DNA from 3 places in the Streptomyces sp. NPDC059247 genome. Region 3 is predicted to be linked to each of the others. Evidence: riboswitches for the same ligand, from Rfam matches in the RefSeq annotation. Region 3 holds a riboswitch; each other region holds the start of a gene.

Region 1 (4,439 bases), on a different contig from region 3:
GGGCAAGGCCGAGGACTCGAAGATCTCGATCCGCGCGGTCCGCCGCAAGGCCAAGGAGACCATCGACAAGCTCGTCAAGGACGGCGAGGTCGGCGAGGACGAGGGCCGCCGCGCCGAGAAGGAGCTCGACGACACCACCGCGAAGTACGGCGCGCAGGTGGACGAGCTGCTCAAGCACAAGGAAGCCGAGCTGCTCGAGGTCTGATGAACGACTCTTCCTGGGGGGCCCCGGCCGGTTCCGGCCGTGGGGGACCCGACCAGGGGCCCGTCCCGGCGGGTCCCGCACCCGATCGGCACGGGGCACCGCAGACTCGCCCCATGCCCATCGTGCCCGACGTTCCCGCCGGCGGATTCCAGGACGATCACGGCCGGGGGGCCGCTCACCCGAGCGGTCCCCTGTTCCGTGACGAGACGCCGCACGAGCACCCGCAGGAGCCCATGCCCAGCCCCGCCCCGCCTCCGCCGTCCGGGCCGCCCTCGGAGCCCCGGCAGAAGAAGAACGCGGGGCGCGATCTGGGCGCTGCCATAGGGGTCGGGGTCGGACTCGGCGTCGTCATCATCGCGTCGCTGTTCTGGAAGCCGGCCTTCGTCGGCGTGCTCGTGGTCGCCGTGGTCGTGGGCCTGTGGGAGCTGACCTCCCGCCTCCAGGAGCGCAAGGCGATCAGGGCTCCGCTGGTGCCGCTCGCGGTGGGCGGCGCGGCGATGGTCGTCGCCGGTTACCTCCGGGGTGCCGAGGGCGCCTGGGTGGCGATGGCCCTGACGGCGCTCGCGGTGCTCGTGTGGCGGATGACGGAGCCCCCCGAGGGGTATCTGAAGGACGTCACGGCGGGAGTGTTCGCCGCGTTCTACGTGCCGTTCCTGGCGACCTTCGTGGCGCTGCTGCTCGCCGCCGACGACGGTCCGCGGCGGGTGCTCACGTTCCTGCTCCTGACCGTGGTCAGCGACACCGGGGCGTACGCGATCGGCTGGCGGTTCGGCAAGCACAAGCTGGCCCCGAGGATCAGTCCCGGAAAGACCCGTGAGGGCCTGGTCGGCGCGGTGGTGTTCGCGATGGCGGCGGGCGCGCTCTGTATGCAGTTCCTGATCGACGACGGCGTCTGGTGGCAGGGCCTGGTCCTCGGTCTCGCGGTGGCGGCGAGCGCGACGCTCGGCGACCTCGGCGAGTCGATGATCAAGCGGGACCTGGGCATCAAGGACATGGGCACGCTGCTGCCCGGGCACGGCGGCATCATGGACCGGCTGGACTCGCTGCTGCCGACGGCGCCGGTGGTCTGGCTGCTGCTCGCGCTCTTCGTCGGAACGGGTTGACGGACAGCGGGTACTCTGGAAGGGCTCGTGGCGCACCGCGTCGCGAGCCCTTCGTACGCCCCGCTGCCGCGGGGGTGATCCTGAGGTCCCGGCTCCGGCAGTGTGCCGCCGTGGTTCCCCGCCCGTCGGGTGGTGCCAGACCTCGTCGTCCTGAGGAGACGCCCGTCGTGGCCCGTCCGACCCCCGGAGAACTCACTTTCGTCGCCCCGCGCGGTGCCAAGCAGCCGCCGCGGCACCTCGCGGACCTGTCGCCCGCGGAGCGGAAGGAAGCCGTCGCCGCCATCGGCGAGAAGCCCTTCCGCGCCAAGCAGCTGTCGACGCACTACTTCGCGCGGTACGCGCACGACCCCGCCGAGTGGACCGACATCCCCGCCGCCTCGCGCGAGAAGCTGGCCGGGGAGCTGCTGCCCGACCTGATGTCGGTGGTGCGGCACCTGTCCTGCGACGACGACACCACCCGTAAGACGCTGTGGCGGCTGCACGACGGCACGCTGGTCGAGTCGGTGCTCATGCGCTACCCGGACCGGGTGACGATGTGCATCTCCTCGCAGGCCGGGTGCGGGATGAACTGCCCGTTCTGCGCGACCGGGCAGGCGGGGCTCGACCGGAACCTGTCGACCGCCGAGATCGTGCACCAGATCGTCGACGGGATGCGCGCGCTGCGCGACGGCGAGGTCCCCGGCGGGCCCGCCCGCCTCTCGAACATCGTGTTCATGGGGATGGGCGAGCCGCTCGCCAACTACAAGCGGGTCGTCGGAGCGATCCGGCGGCTGACCGACCCCGAGCCGGACGGCCTCGGCCTCTCGCAGCGCGGGATCACCGTCTCCACCGTCGGGCTCGTCCCCGCGATGCTGCGCTTCGCCGACGAGGGCTTCAAGTGCCGTCTCGCGGTCTCCCTGCACGCGCCCGACGACGAGCTGCGGGACACCCTGGTGCCGGTGAACACCCGTTGGAACGTGCGGGAGGTCCTGGACGCGGCCTGGGAGTACGCGGAGAAGTCCGGCCGCCGGATCTCGATCGAGTACGCCCTCATCCGGGACATCAACGACCAGGCCTGGCGCGGTGACCTCCTCGGACGGCTGCTCAAGGGCAAGCGGGTGCACGTCAACCTCATCCCGCTGAACCCGACGCCCGGCTCGAAGTGGACCGCGTCCCGCCCCGAGGACGAGAAGGCGTTCGTCGAGGCCATCGCCCGGCACGGGGTGCCCGTGACCGTGCGGGACACCCGGGGCCAGGAGATCGAGGGCGCCTGTGGACAGCTGGCGGCCTCCGAGCGCTGACCTTGTACGCTGAGGTCGAACACATCTTCATATTCCGACAGGGGAGCGCCACAGCGCTGAGAGTGCGGTGACCGTCAGGCCGCAGACCCTCTGAACCTCGCCCAGGTCATTCTGGGTAGGAAGTTCGGTCGTAACTCGAGCTGTTGCGCCCTGCCCACCTCCGGGTGGGCGGGGCCGCGTCTCTTCCTGGTCACACCCAGGAGGAATGTCAGTGAGCACCAAGAAGGCGGCTGCCGTCGCGCTCGTCGCGGCGCTGGGCGTCACGACGCTGGCCGCGTGCGGGGCGGACGACGCCCGCGACGCGGCGGGGAAGTCCGGCGCGCCCGCGCCGAAGACCGTGACCCTCGTGAGCCACGACTCCTTCAACGCCTCCAAGGAGGTGCTGGCGGAGTTCACGAAGCGGACCGGTCTCACCGTGAAGGTCCTCAAGAGCGGGGACGCGGGCGAGGCGGTGAACAAGGAGATCCTGACCAAGGGCTCTCCGCAGGGTGACGTCTTCTTCGGCGTCGACAACACGCTGCTGTCCCGCGCCCTCGACAACGGGATCTTCGTCCCGTACGAGGCGAAGGGGCTGGACCGGGTCCCGGCCGCGTACCGGCTGGACAAGGAGCACCGGGTGACCCCGGTCGACTCCGGGGACATCTGCGTCAACTACGACAAGAAGTACTTCGCGGACAAGAAGCTGGCGCCGCCCGTCACCTTCGACGACCTGGTGAAGCCCGCCTACAAGGACCTCCTCGTGGTGGAGAACCCCGAGCGGTCGTCCCCGGGGCTCGGCTTCCTGCTCGGCACCGCCGCGAAGTACGGCGACGACGGCTGGGCGGGCTACTGGACGAAGCTCAGGGCCAACGGCGTGAAGACCGTCGACAGCTGGGAGCTGGCCTACAACCAGGAGTTCTCCGGTTCGGCCGGGGGCAAGCAGGCCAAGGGCGACCGGCCGCTGGTCGTGTCGTACGCCTCCAGCCCCCCGGTCGAGGTGCTCTACGGCGAGCCGCGGCCCGCGGAGGCGCCGACCGGGGTGTCCACCGGCACCTGCTTCCGGCAGACCGAGTTCGCGGGACTGCTGAACGGGGCGAAGAACCCCGAGGGCGGCAAGGCGCTGATCGACTTCCTGATCTCGAAGAAGTTCCAGGAGGACATGCCGCTCCAGATGTTCGTCAACCCGGTGGTGACGGACGCGGTGCTTCCCGAGCTGTTCACGAAGCACGGCGTGGTCGTCGACAAGCCGGAGACGATGGCGCCGGAGAAGATCGCCGCGAAGCGTGACGGGTGGATCCAGCAGTGGTCGTCGCTGGTCGTGAAGTAGCGCGCGACGTCCGGGGGAACGTGACGCGGCTGGGCCTGATGGCCCTGCCCGTCGCGTTCTTCGCGGTCTTCTTCGCCTGGCCCGTGGTGTCGATCGTGGACCGGGGGCTGCGGCCCGACGGCGGCTGGCGGCCGGGCCGGATCGGGGAGACCCTGGCCCGCCCGGAGATCCTCGACGTCCTCGGTTTCACCCTCTGGCAGGCGCTGGCGTCGACGGCGCTGACCCTGCTGGTCGCGCTGCCGGGGGCGTACGTCTTCGCCCGCTTCGACTTCCCGGGCAAGGGCGTCCTGCGGGCCGTGGTCACGGTCCCGTTCGTGCTGCCCACGGTCCTCGTCGGCACCGCGTTCCTCGCGCTGGTCGGCCGGAACGGGCTGACGGACGAGCTGTGGGGGCTGCGGCTCGACACCAGCGTGTGGGCGATCCTCCTCGCCCATGTGTTCTTCAACTACGCGGTGGTCGTACGGACCGTGGGCGGGCTCTGGTCCCAGCTGGACCCGCGCCAGGAGGAGGCCGCCCGGGTCCTCGGCGCCTCGCGGTGGACGGCG
Region 2 (4,439 bases), on a different contig from region 3:
GCGGCGAGGACCGGCTCCAGGATGTCCAGGGCGGCCCGGGGCGCCAGGGCCCCGCGCTCGCGCAGCACGTCCCGCAGGGTGCAGCCCTCGACGTACTCCATCGCCAGATAGACGTACGCGCCCTCGGCGCCCTGGTCGAAGACGCCGACCACGTTCGGGTGGGAGAGCCGGGCGACGGACTTCGCCTCCCGGATGAACCGCCCGACGAACTCGGCGTCGACCGCGAGGGCCGGGTGCATCACCTTGAGCGCGAGGACGCGGTCGAGACGGGTGTCGACGGCCCGGTAGACCGTGGCCATCCCGCCGACGGCGATGCGCGCGTCGACGCGGTAGCGGCCGTCGAGCAGCCGCCCGACGAGGGGGTCCTGAAGGGTCGTGTCCACGGCGTCGAGTCTACGAGCCGCGGGCCCGGCACCCGCCCTGCCGCCGGGTACCGGGGCACAGCTGTGACGAGCGTCCCGCCGGGGCGCTCAGAAGGCCGGGCGCTCCGGGTCCAGGTCGGCCCGGCCCGTCACCGGGGAGGACGCCTCCGCGAAGTGGCGGCGCGGGATGCGGCCCGCCCGGCGGGCCAGCCGTCCCGCCTCGACCGCGTGCCGCATCGCCGACGCCATCAGGACCGGCTCCTGCGCCCGGGTCACCGCCGAGGCCAGCATCACCGCCGCGCACCCCAGCTCCATCGCGAGCGTCGCGTCCGACGCGGTGCCCGCGCCCGCGTCGAGGATCACCGGCACCCCGGCCCGTTCCACGATCAGCTCGAAGTTGTGCGGGTTGCGGATGCCGAGCCCGGAGCCGATGGGGGAGCCCAGCGGCATGATCGCCGCGCAGCCCACGTCCTCCAGCTTCCGGGCGAGGACCGGGTCGTCGTTGGTGTACGGGAGCACGGTGAACCCGTCGTCGACGAGGGTCTCGGCCGCGTCGAGGAGTTCCTCGCCGTCCGGCAGCAGGGTCCGCTCGTCGGCGACGACCTCCAGCTTGACCCAGTCGGTGCCCAGCGCCTCCCGGGCGAGCCGGGCGGTCAGGACCGCCTCGCCCGCGGTGAAACAGCCCGCCGTGTTGGGCAGCACCCGGATGCCGAGCCGCTCCAGGACGGAGAGGACCGAGCCCCGCACGGTCGGGTCGAGCCGCCGCATGGCGACGGTGGTCAGCTCGGTGCCCGAGGCGGCCAGCGAGCGCTCCAGGACGTCGAGGCTGGGGGCCCCGCCGGTACCCATGACCAGCCGAGAGGAGAACTCCGCGCCGCCGAGGACGAACACGTCGTCGGACATCGCGCTCAGCCCCCCTGGACCGCGGTGAGGACCTCCACCCGGTCGCCCTCGCCGAGCGGGGTCGTGGCCCACTGGCCGCGCGGCACGACCGTCTCGTTGAGGGCGGCGGCGACCCCGGTGCGGGCCGTGGTCAGGGTGGCGACGAGGGCGTCGAGGGAGAGCGGGCCGGGCAGCTCGCGCGCCTCCCCGTTCACGGACACGATCATGCGGGCTGCTCCTGGCGTACGGGAGGGGCGGGGGAGAAGCGGCGGGGGGAGAAGGGGCGCGCCTCCTCGGGGAGGACGCCGGTGGTGAGGACCTCGGCCATCACGTCGCCGGTGACGGGGGTCAGCAGCACCCCGTTGCGGTGGTGGCCGGTGGCCAGGTGCAGGCCGGGCAGGGCGGTGGGGCCGAGCAGGGGCGCGTTGTCGGGGGAGCCGGGGCGGAGCCCCGCCAGGGTCTCGGTGAGCGGCAGCTCGGTGATGCCGGGGACCAGTTCGTGGGCGTCGCGCAGCAGCTCGTACACCCCGCCCGCGGTCACCGTGGTGTCCCAGCCGAGTTCCTCGCTGGTGGCGCCGACGACCAGCTCGCCGTTGGCGCGGGGCACCAGGTAGACGTGGCTGCCCCGGACGACGGCACGGACCGTCCGGGACAGGAAGGGGGCGTACGCGGCCGGTATCCGCAGCCGCAGGACCTGGCCCTTGACCGGGCGCACCGGCGGGAGGACCTCCTCGGGCACGCCCGCGAGGCGTCCGCTCAGACTGCCCGCCGCGAGCACCACCTGGTCGGCGGCGAGGTGCCCGCCGTCGGCGAGCACGGCGCCGCGCGCCCGGTCGGCGGTGGCCGTCAGGCCGTGGGCCAGGGTGCGGTGGAAGACCACTCCGGCGCGTTCGCAGGCGAGGAGGAGGGCGGCGGCGAGCCTGCGCGGGTCGACCTGGTGGTCGCCGTCCACCCGCAGTCCGCCGCGCACCCCGGGCGCGAGCATCGGTTCGAGACGGCGGCACTCGCGTCCGCTGAGCCATTCGGAGGCGAGTCCGCAGCGGGTCTGGAGGGCGTGCAGCTCGCGCAGATGGGCCCGGTCGTCGGCGTCGAGGGCGACGGCGAGGGTGCCGCAGGCGCGGTGGCCGACGTCGTGGCCGGTGGCCTCCTCCAGTTCGGCGACGAAGGCGGGGTAGCGCGCGGCGGAGGCGAGGTTGAGCCCCAGGAGGGTCTCCTCGCCGTAGTGGAGTTCGGTGACGGCGGCGAGCATCCCGGCGGCGACCCGGGCCGCTCCGCCGCCGGGGTCGGGGTCGACGACGGCGGTGCTCAGTCCGCGCCGCGCGGCCCGCCAGGCCGTGACCAGGCCGATGATGCCGCCCCCGACCACGAGGACATCGGAAGAACGCATGGGCGTCCAGCCCCTCCCTTCGCCGGCATGACCCGGATCAGGTTCGTACGGTCGGAGGCCGTCCCAGCCTCCCTCTCAGCCCGGTGCGTCCGGGCTCCCGCGAGTGCTTTACGACCGCCAGACTAGCCCGCCGGCCGGGTGGCCACAGGCCCCCGCCCCACCCCGACTTCCTGACGGTTCGTCAGGTGCGTAGGGTGGCCGGGTGAGCGAGCAGAAGCGGGACCAGCAGCACGTCGTGATCGTCGGCGCCGGGATGGCGGGCGTCCAGACCGCCGTCGCCCTGCGCGAACAGGGCTTCACCGGCCCCGTCACCCTCATCGGCGACGAACCCCACCGGCCCTACGACCGGCCCCCGCTCTCCAAGGCGGTCCTCCTCGGCGAGGCCGAGGACTCCGCCTTCGACATCTCCTTCGACGACCTCGACGTCACCCTCCGCCTCGGCCTGGACGTCACTGGACTGCGCGCCGACGCCCACGAGATCGACACCGGGGAGGGACCCCTCGGCTACGACGTCCTCGTCCTCGCCACCGGCGCCCGCCCCCTCACCCTGCCCGGCACCGAGGGCGTCCCCGGGGTCCATCTGCTCCGCACCCTCGACGACGCCGTCCGCCTCGGCCCCGTCCTGGCCCGCCGCAGCGCCGTCGTGGTCGTCGGCGCGGGCTGGATCGGCGCCGAGTTCGCCACCGCCGCCCGCGCGGCCGGATGTCCCGTCACCGTCGTCGAGGCGGCGGACCTCCCCCTCGCCGGGGTCCTGCCCGCCGAGATCGCCGCCCCCATGGCCGAGTGGTACGGGGCGAGCGGCGCCGAACTCCTCACCCGCGCGCGCGTGGCCACCGTCGCACCCGGCCGGGTCGTCCTCGCCGACGGCCGCGAACTCCCCGCCGAAGCCGTCGTCGTCGGCATCGGGGCACGCCCCGCCACCGACTGGCTCACCGGCTCCGGCATCGCCCTCGACCCGAGCGGCGCCGTCACCGCCGACGACCGGCTGCGCACCTCCCTGCCCGATGTGTACGCCGTCGGCGACTGCGCCTCCTTCCCCTCCGCCCGCTACGGCGAACGGCTCCTCGTCCACCACTGGGACAACGCCCTCCAGGGCCCGCGCACCGTCGCCTCGGCGATCACCGGGACGGACACGGGGCCGTACGACCCCGTCCCGTACTTCTGGTCCGAGCAGTTCGGCCGCTTCGTCCAGTACGCGGGCCACCACGCCCACGCGGACGCGCTCGTCCGGCGCGGCGACCCCGCCGACGACGCCTGGTCCGTGCTCTGGCTGCGCGCCGGGGTCCCCGTCGCCCTGCTGGCCGTCGGCCGCCCCCGCGACCTGGCCCAGGGCCGCAGGCTCATCGAGACCGGCACCCCGGTCGACCCCGTCCGCGCGGCGGACCCCTCCGTGCCCCTGAAGGCGGCCGTCCGGTAGGGCCCGGCTACCGGCCGGCGGTCCGGGATGGCAGGCTTGTCCCCGTGACCCAGATTGACGTAAAGATCGATGCGCTCGTCCCCGCCTGGCTCTATGTGCCCGACATCGCGGAGATGCTCGACATCGACGTGACCCGCGTGCGACAGCTGATCAAGGAAGGCCAGCTCATCGCCGTCCGCCGGGGACCGAACAACTCCCTGCAGATCCCCGCCGCCTTCCTCCAGGAGGACCAGATCGTCAAGGGCCTCGTCGGCACCCTCACGCTGCTGCGCGACGACGGCTTCACCGACGAGGAGATGCTGGAGTGGCTCTTCACCCCGGACGAGAGCCTGCCGGGCACGCCCGCCCAGGCGCTCGGCGAGAATCGCGGCACGGAGGTGAAGCGCCGCGC
Region 3 (4,439 bases):
CACTACGTGAAGGTCCGCGAGCAGCACCGCGCGGCCCTCGGCAGCCGCCCCTCGACCGCCGACCGTCCGGGACCGGACGGCGCGGGTGTCGTCGCCGTCCTCACCGTCATGGTGCCCGTCCTCGCGGGCGCGGCGGCCGTCATCCTCCTGCTGACGGGCGCGGTCCTGCACGCCCTCACCCCGACCGTGGCGTTCGGCGCGACGCTGCTCACCGCCGGTCTGGTCTTCGGGACGGTGGCCGCGGCGGGACTGCTCTGCGCCGCCGTGGGACTCCTCGTGACGGCCCTGCGCAACGGCCCCGCGGAGGTGGGCGAGGACGTCGTGGAGGACGAGCTGTCCCGCGCCCGGGAGGCCTGGCGCCTGGCCCTCCTCGAACGCGGGATCGTGCCCTTCCTCCACGACGTCCTCGCCGCCGCCGCACCCGGGCCCGACACCCCGGACGGCTGAGACCGGTACCGGTACCGGTCTCAGCGACGGCGGTGGATCAGTCCGCGAGCGGGAGGTACACGCGGTTGCCGCTCGCGGCGAACTCCTGGGACTTCCCGGCCATCCCCGCCTCGATCTCCTCCTGGGTACCGCCGTGCTCCCGCCGGATGTCCTGCGAGATCTTCATCGAACAGAACTTCGGCCCGCACATGGAACAGAAGTGCGCCGTCTTCGCGGGCTCCGCGGGCAGCGTCTCGTCATGGAACTCACGCGCGGTGTCGGGGTCGAGCGCCAGGTTGAACTGGTCCTCCCAGCGGAACTCGAACCGCGCGTCGGACAGCGCGTCGTCCCATTCCTGCGCGCCCGGATGCCCCTTGGCCAGGTCCGCCGCGTGCGCCGCGATCTTGTACGTGATGACACCGGTCTTCACGTCGTCCCGGTTCGGCAGCCCCAGGTGCTCCTTGGGCGTGACGTAGCAGAGCATCGCCGTGCCCCACCAGGCGATCATCGCCGCGCCGATGCCGGAGGTGATGTGGTCGTACGCGGGCGCCACGTCCGTCGTCAGCGGACCGAGCGTGTAGAACGGCGCCTCCTCGCAGATCTCCTGCTGGAGGTCGATGTTCTCCTTGATCTTGTGCATCGGGACGTGCCCGGGGCCCTCGATCATCGTCTGCACGTGGTGCCGCTTGGCGATCGTGTTCAGCTCGCCGAGCGTGCGCAGCTCCGCGAACTGCGCCTCGTCGTTGGCGTCCGCGATCGAACCGGGGCGCAGTCCGTCGCCGAGCGAGTACGTGACGTCGTAGGCCGCGAGGATCTCGCAGAGCTCCTCGAAGTGCGTGTAGAGGAAGTTCTCCTTGTGGTGCGCGAGGCACCAGGCGGCCATGATCGAGCCGCCGCGCGAGACGATGCCGGTCTTGCGGCGCGCGGTGAGCGGCACGTACGGCAGGAGTACGCCGGCGTGCACGGTCATGTAGTCCACGCCCTGCTCGGCCTGTTCGACGACCGTGTCCTTGTAGATCTCCCAGGTCAGTTCCTCGGCCCTGCCGTCGACCTTCTCCAGCGCCTGGTAGAGCGGCACGGTGCCGATCGGTACGGGGGAGTTGCGCAGGACCCACTCGCGGGTGGTGTGGATGTTGCGGCCGGTGGACAGGTCCATGACCGTGTCGGCGCCCCACTTGGTCGCCCAGGTCATCTTCTCCACCTCCTCCTCGATGGAGGAGGTGACGGCGGAGTTGCCGATGTTGGCGTTGACCTTCACCAGGAACCGCTTGCCGATGATCATCGGCTCGATCTCGGGGTGGTTGACGTTCGCGGGCAGCACCGCGCGGCCCGCCGCGATCTCCTCCCGCACGACCTCGGGGGAGACGTTCTCCCGGATCGCCACGTACTCCATCTCCGGGGTGATCTCGCCCCGGCGGGCGTACGCGAGCTGGGTCACCGCCCTGCCCTCGCGGCCCCGGCGGGGCAGCCGGGGCCGGCCGGGAAAGACGGCGTCGAGGTTCTTGAGCCCGCCGCGCGGCGAGGTGTGCTTGATGCCGTCGTCCTCGGGGCGGACCGGGCGCCCCGCGTACTCCTCGGTGTCACCGCGCGCGACGATCCAGTTCTCGCGCAGGGCCGAGAGGCCCCGCCGCACATCGGTGTCGACGGTCGGGTCGGTGTACGGGCCGGAGGTGTCGTACAGCGTGACGTCCCGGCCGTTGGTGAGGTGCACCTGACGGACCGGCACCCGGAGGTCGGGGCGCGAGCCCTGGACGTACCCCTTGTGCCAACCGGGCGTGCGCTGCTGCCCGTCGGCCCGGTTCTGGTCGGAGGCAGGCGTGCGTGCATCCTGAATGGTCATGAGACCGATCTCCCTACGCCGGCATTACCCGGTAACAGGTTCGGCGGTCGGCGCAGCCCTTTCCCGTACGTACATCAGTACGCGCGTACGGTGATCAGCGCCCTCTCAGCCCGGTGCTCCGAGCTCCCGCGTGTGCAAAGGTGCCACCACGCTAGCGCCATCCCTGGCGTGCTGAACAGTGGGCCCCTGCCGTTCTTGCGATGATCGGTCGGTGACTTCCCCCCATCAGACCCCCGAACCGCACGGCCACGGGCACGGCCATGGGCACAGCCACAGCCACGGTCCCGCCGCCCCGGTCTCCCGCCATCTGCGCAAGGTCATCGCCGCGATCCTGATCCCGTTCGCCACCGCCGTGGTGGTCGGTCTGGTGGTGCTGTGGCCGGGCGGCACCCCGGCGCACGAGCGCACCGGAGTCGGCTTCGACCGGCAGACGGAGCAGGGCAAGGTCGTCTCCGTGCAGTACGTCGACTGCGCGTCGGTCAATGCCGGGCAGGTCCCGCCGACCGGAGACACCTCCACCCCGGAGGGGCGCGAGGCCGTCGACTCCCGGCGGGGGCAGTGCGCGAAGGCGACGGTCGAGGTCGCCAGCGGGCCGGAGAAGGGGCGGCGGTTCACCGAGATCGTGCAGCCGGACGCGCCCCGTCAACTCCACCAGGGACAGGGCGTGGTGGTGGCGTACGCCCCCGACGCGCCCCACGATCTCCAGTACTCCGTGACGGACGTCAACCGGAAGCTGCCGATCGCCCTGCTCGCGGGGATCTTCGCGCTCGCGGTGGTGCTCGTCGGACGGCTGCGGGGCCTGATGGCGCTCGTCGCGCTCGTCATCAGCTTCCTCGTGCTGACGTTCTTCATCCTGCCCGCGATCCTGGAGGGATCGAATCCGCTGGTCGTGGCGGTGGTCGGATCGAGCGTGATCATGCTGGCCGCGCTCTATCTGTGCCATGGCCTCTCGGCCCGCACCTCGGTCGCGGTGCTCGGGACGCTGATCTCGCTGCTGCTGATCGGTCTGCTCGGGTCGCTCTTCATCGACTGGGCCTCGCTGAGCGGCAACACCGACGACAACACCGGACTGATCCACGGCCTCTACCCGGACATCGACATGTCCGGTCTGCTGCTCGCCGGAATCATCATCGGATCGCTCGGTGTGCTCGACGACGTCACGGTCACCCAGACCTCGGCCGTCTGGGAACTGCACCAGGCCGACCCGGACATGGGGCCGCGCGCGCTGTACCGGGCCGGGATCCGGATCGGCCGCGACCACATCGCCTCGGTGGTGAACACCCTGGTGCTGGCGTACGCGGGCGCCGCCCTTCCGCTGCTTCTCCTGTTCTCGATCGCGCAGAGCAGCATGGGGACGGTGGCCAACAGCGAGTTGGTCGCCGAGGAGATCGTCCGGACCCTGGTCGGCTCGATCGGACTGGTCGCCTCCGTGCCGCTCACCACGGCGCTCGCGGCCCTGGTGGTCTCCGCCGACCGGGAACGGGCCGGAGGCGCGGGGCGTGCCGGGGGGCCGACGGCGGCCGGTGACCGTACGGGAGCGGGCGCCCGGAGGGCGACTGGCGCGCGGGGCGGGCGCCGTCGCCGCGCCAAGTGAGGGCCGCGGGACGGCGGGTACCGGCGAACAGCCAGGACAGGAGGCCCGTTCACACCGGTCGGTACGGGAAAGGTGTCACCGTGCTGGTGGGTACGGGGACGGTGAGGGCGTCGTCGTGCGGGACGCCCCGGGCGCGGGGGAAGATGTCGGCCCCGTGCCGGGTGGTGGGCGCCGGTCAGGCCGCCGGGCCCGCGCTCTCCTCGGCGAGGATGCGGCCGAGCGCGGCTTCCAGATTGTCCTCGAAGTCGCCCAGGTTCCGTTCCTGACCGAGCGGGACCAGCTTGTCCGTGCGGTCGAGGAACGCGACGAGCGGTGGCGCGCTGGCCCGGAACAGGGCCCGGTCGCTTCCGACCTGGAGCCTGATGGAGACGTCCGAGAGACCCTCCGGCTCCGTCGGGGCGATGTGCACATCGCCCTCCCCGCTCGGCCTGTTGATCCCGTCGAGCAGCAGTTCCCGGCCGAACGCCCAGGTCACCGGAGCGTCTCCGGGGAGATGGAAGGTCATCCGCACCGCGTAGGGATCACGGGTCTCGTACCGCAGTTCCACCGGGATCCTGAACGAGAGCTCCTCGGAGACGA

The links. Region 3 has a riboswitch for thiamine pyrophosphate ahead of thiC (phosphomethylpyrimidine synthase ThiC). Riboswitches for the same ligand answer to the same signal wherever they lie in the genome.
Region 1: linked by a shared signal. The riboswitch ahead of ACFXGN_RS24385 (thiamine ABC transporter substrate binding subunit) and the one ahead of thiC (phosphomethylpyrimidine synthase ThiC) in region 3 are both predicted to bind thiamine pyrophosphate.
Region 2: linked by a shared signal. The riboswitch ahead of thiO (glycine oxidase ThiO) and the one ahead of thiC (phosphomethylpyrimidine synthase ThiC) in region 3 are both predicted to bind thiamine pyrophosphate.

Annotation. Positions count from the first base shown of each region.
Region 1 is NZ_JBHYZW010000015.1:72,477-76,915, forward strand. It holds gene frr (ribosome recycling factor) at 1-205, shown strand, start outside; gene ACFXGN_RS24375 (phosphatidate cytidylyltransferase) at 205-1,308, shown strand; gene rlmN (23S rRNA (adenine(2503)-C(2))-methyltransferase RlmN) at 1,476-2,588, shown strand; TPP riboswitch at 2,618-2,728, shown strand; gene ACFXGN_RS24385 (thiamine ABC transporter substrate binding subunit) at 2,794-3,894, shown strand; gene ACFXGN_RS24390 (ABC transporter permease) at 3,933-4,439, shown strand, end outside.
Region 2 is NZ_JBHYZW010000003.1:353,658-358,096, reverse strand. It holds gene pknB (Stk1 family PASTA domain-containing Ser/Thr kinase) at 1-383, opposite strand, end outside; gene ACFXGN_RS08660 (thiazole synthase) at 471-1,265, opposite strand; gene thiS (sulfur carrier protein ThiS) at 1,271-1,471, opposite strand; gene thiO (glycine oxidase ThiO) at 1,468-2,631, opposite strand; TPP riboswitch at 2,629-2,742, opposite strand; gene ACFXGN_RS08645 (NAD(P)/FAD-dependent oxidoreductase) at 2,834-4,048, shown strand; gene ACFXGN_RS08640 (Rv2175c family DNA-binding protein) at 4,093-4,439, shown strand, end outside.
Region 3 is NZ_JBHYZW010000002.1:214,025-218,463, forward strand. It holds gene ACFXGN_RS04875 (hypothetical protein) at 1-447, shown strand, start outside; gene thiC (phosphomethylpyrimidine synthase ThiC) at 485-2,266, opposite strand; TPP riboswitch at 2,260-2,406, opposite strand; gene ACFXGN_RS04885 (YibE/F family protein) at 2,478-3,860, shown strand; gene ACFXGN_RS04890 (SsgA family sporulation/cell division regulator) at 4,036-4,439, opposite strand, start outside.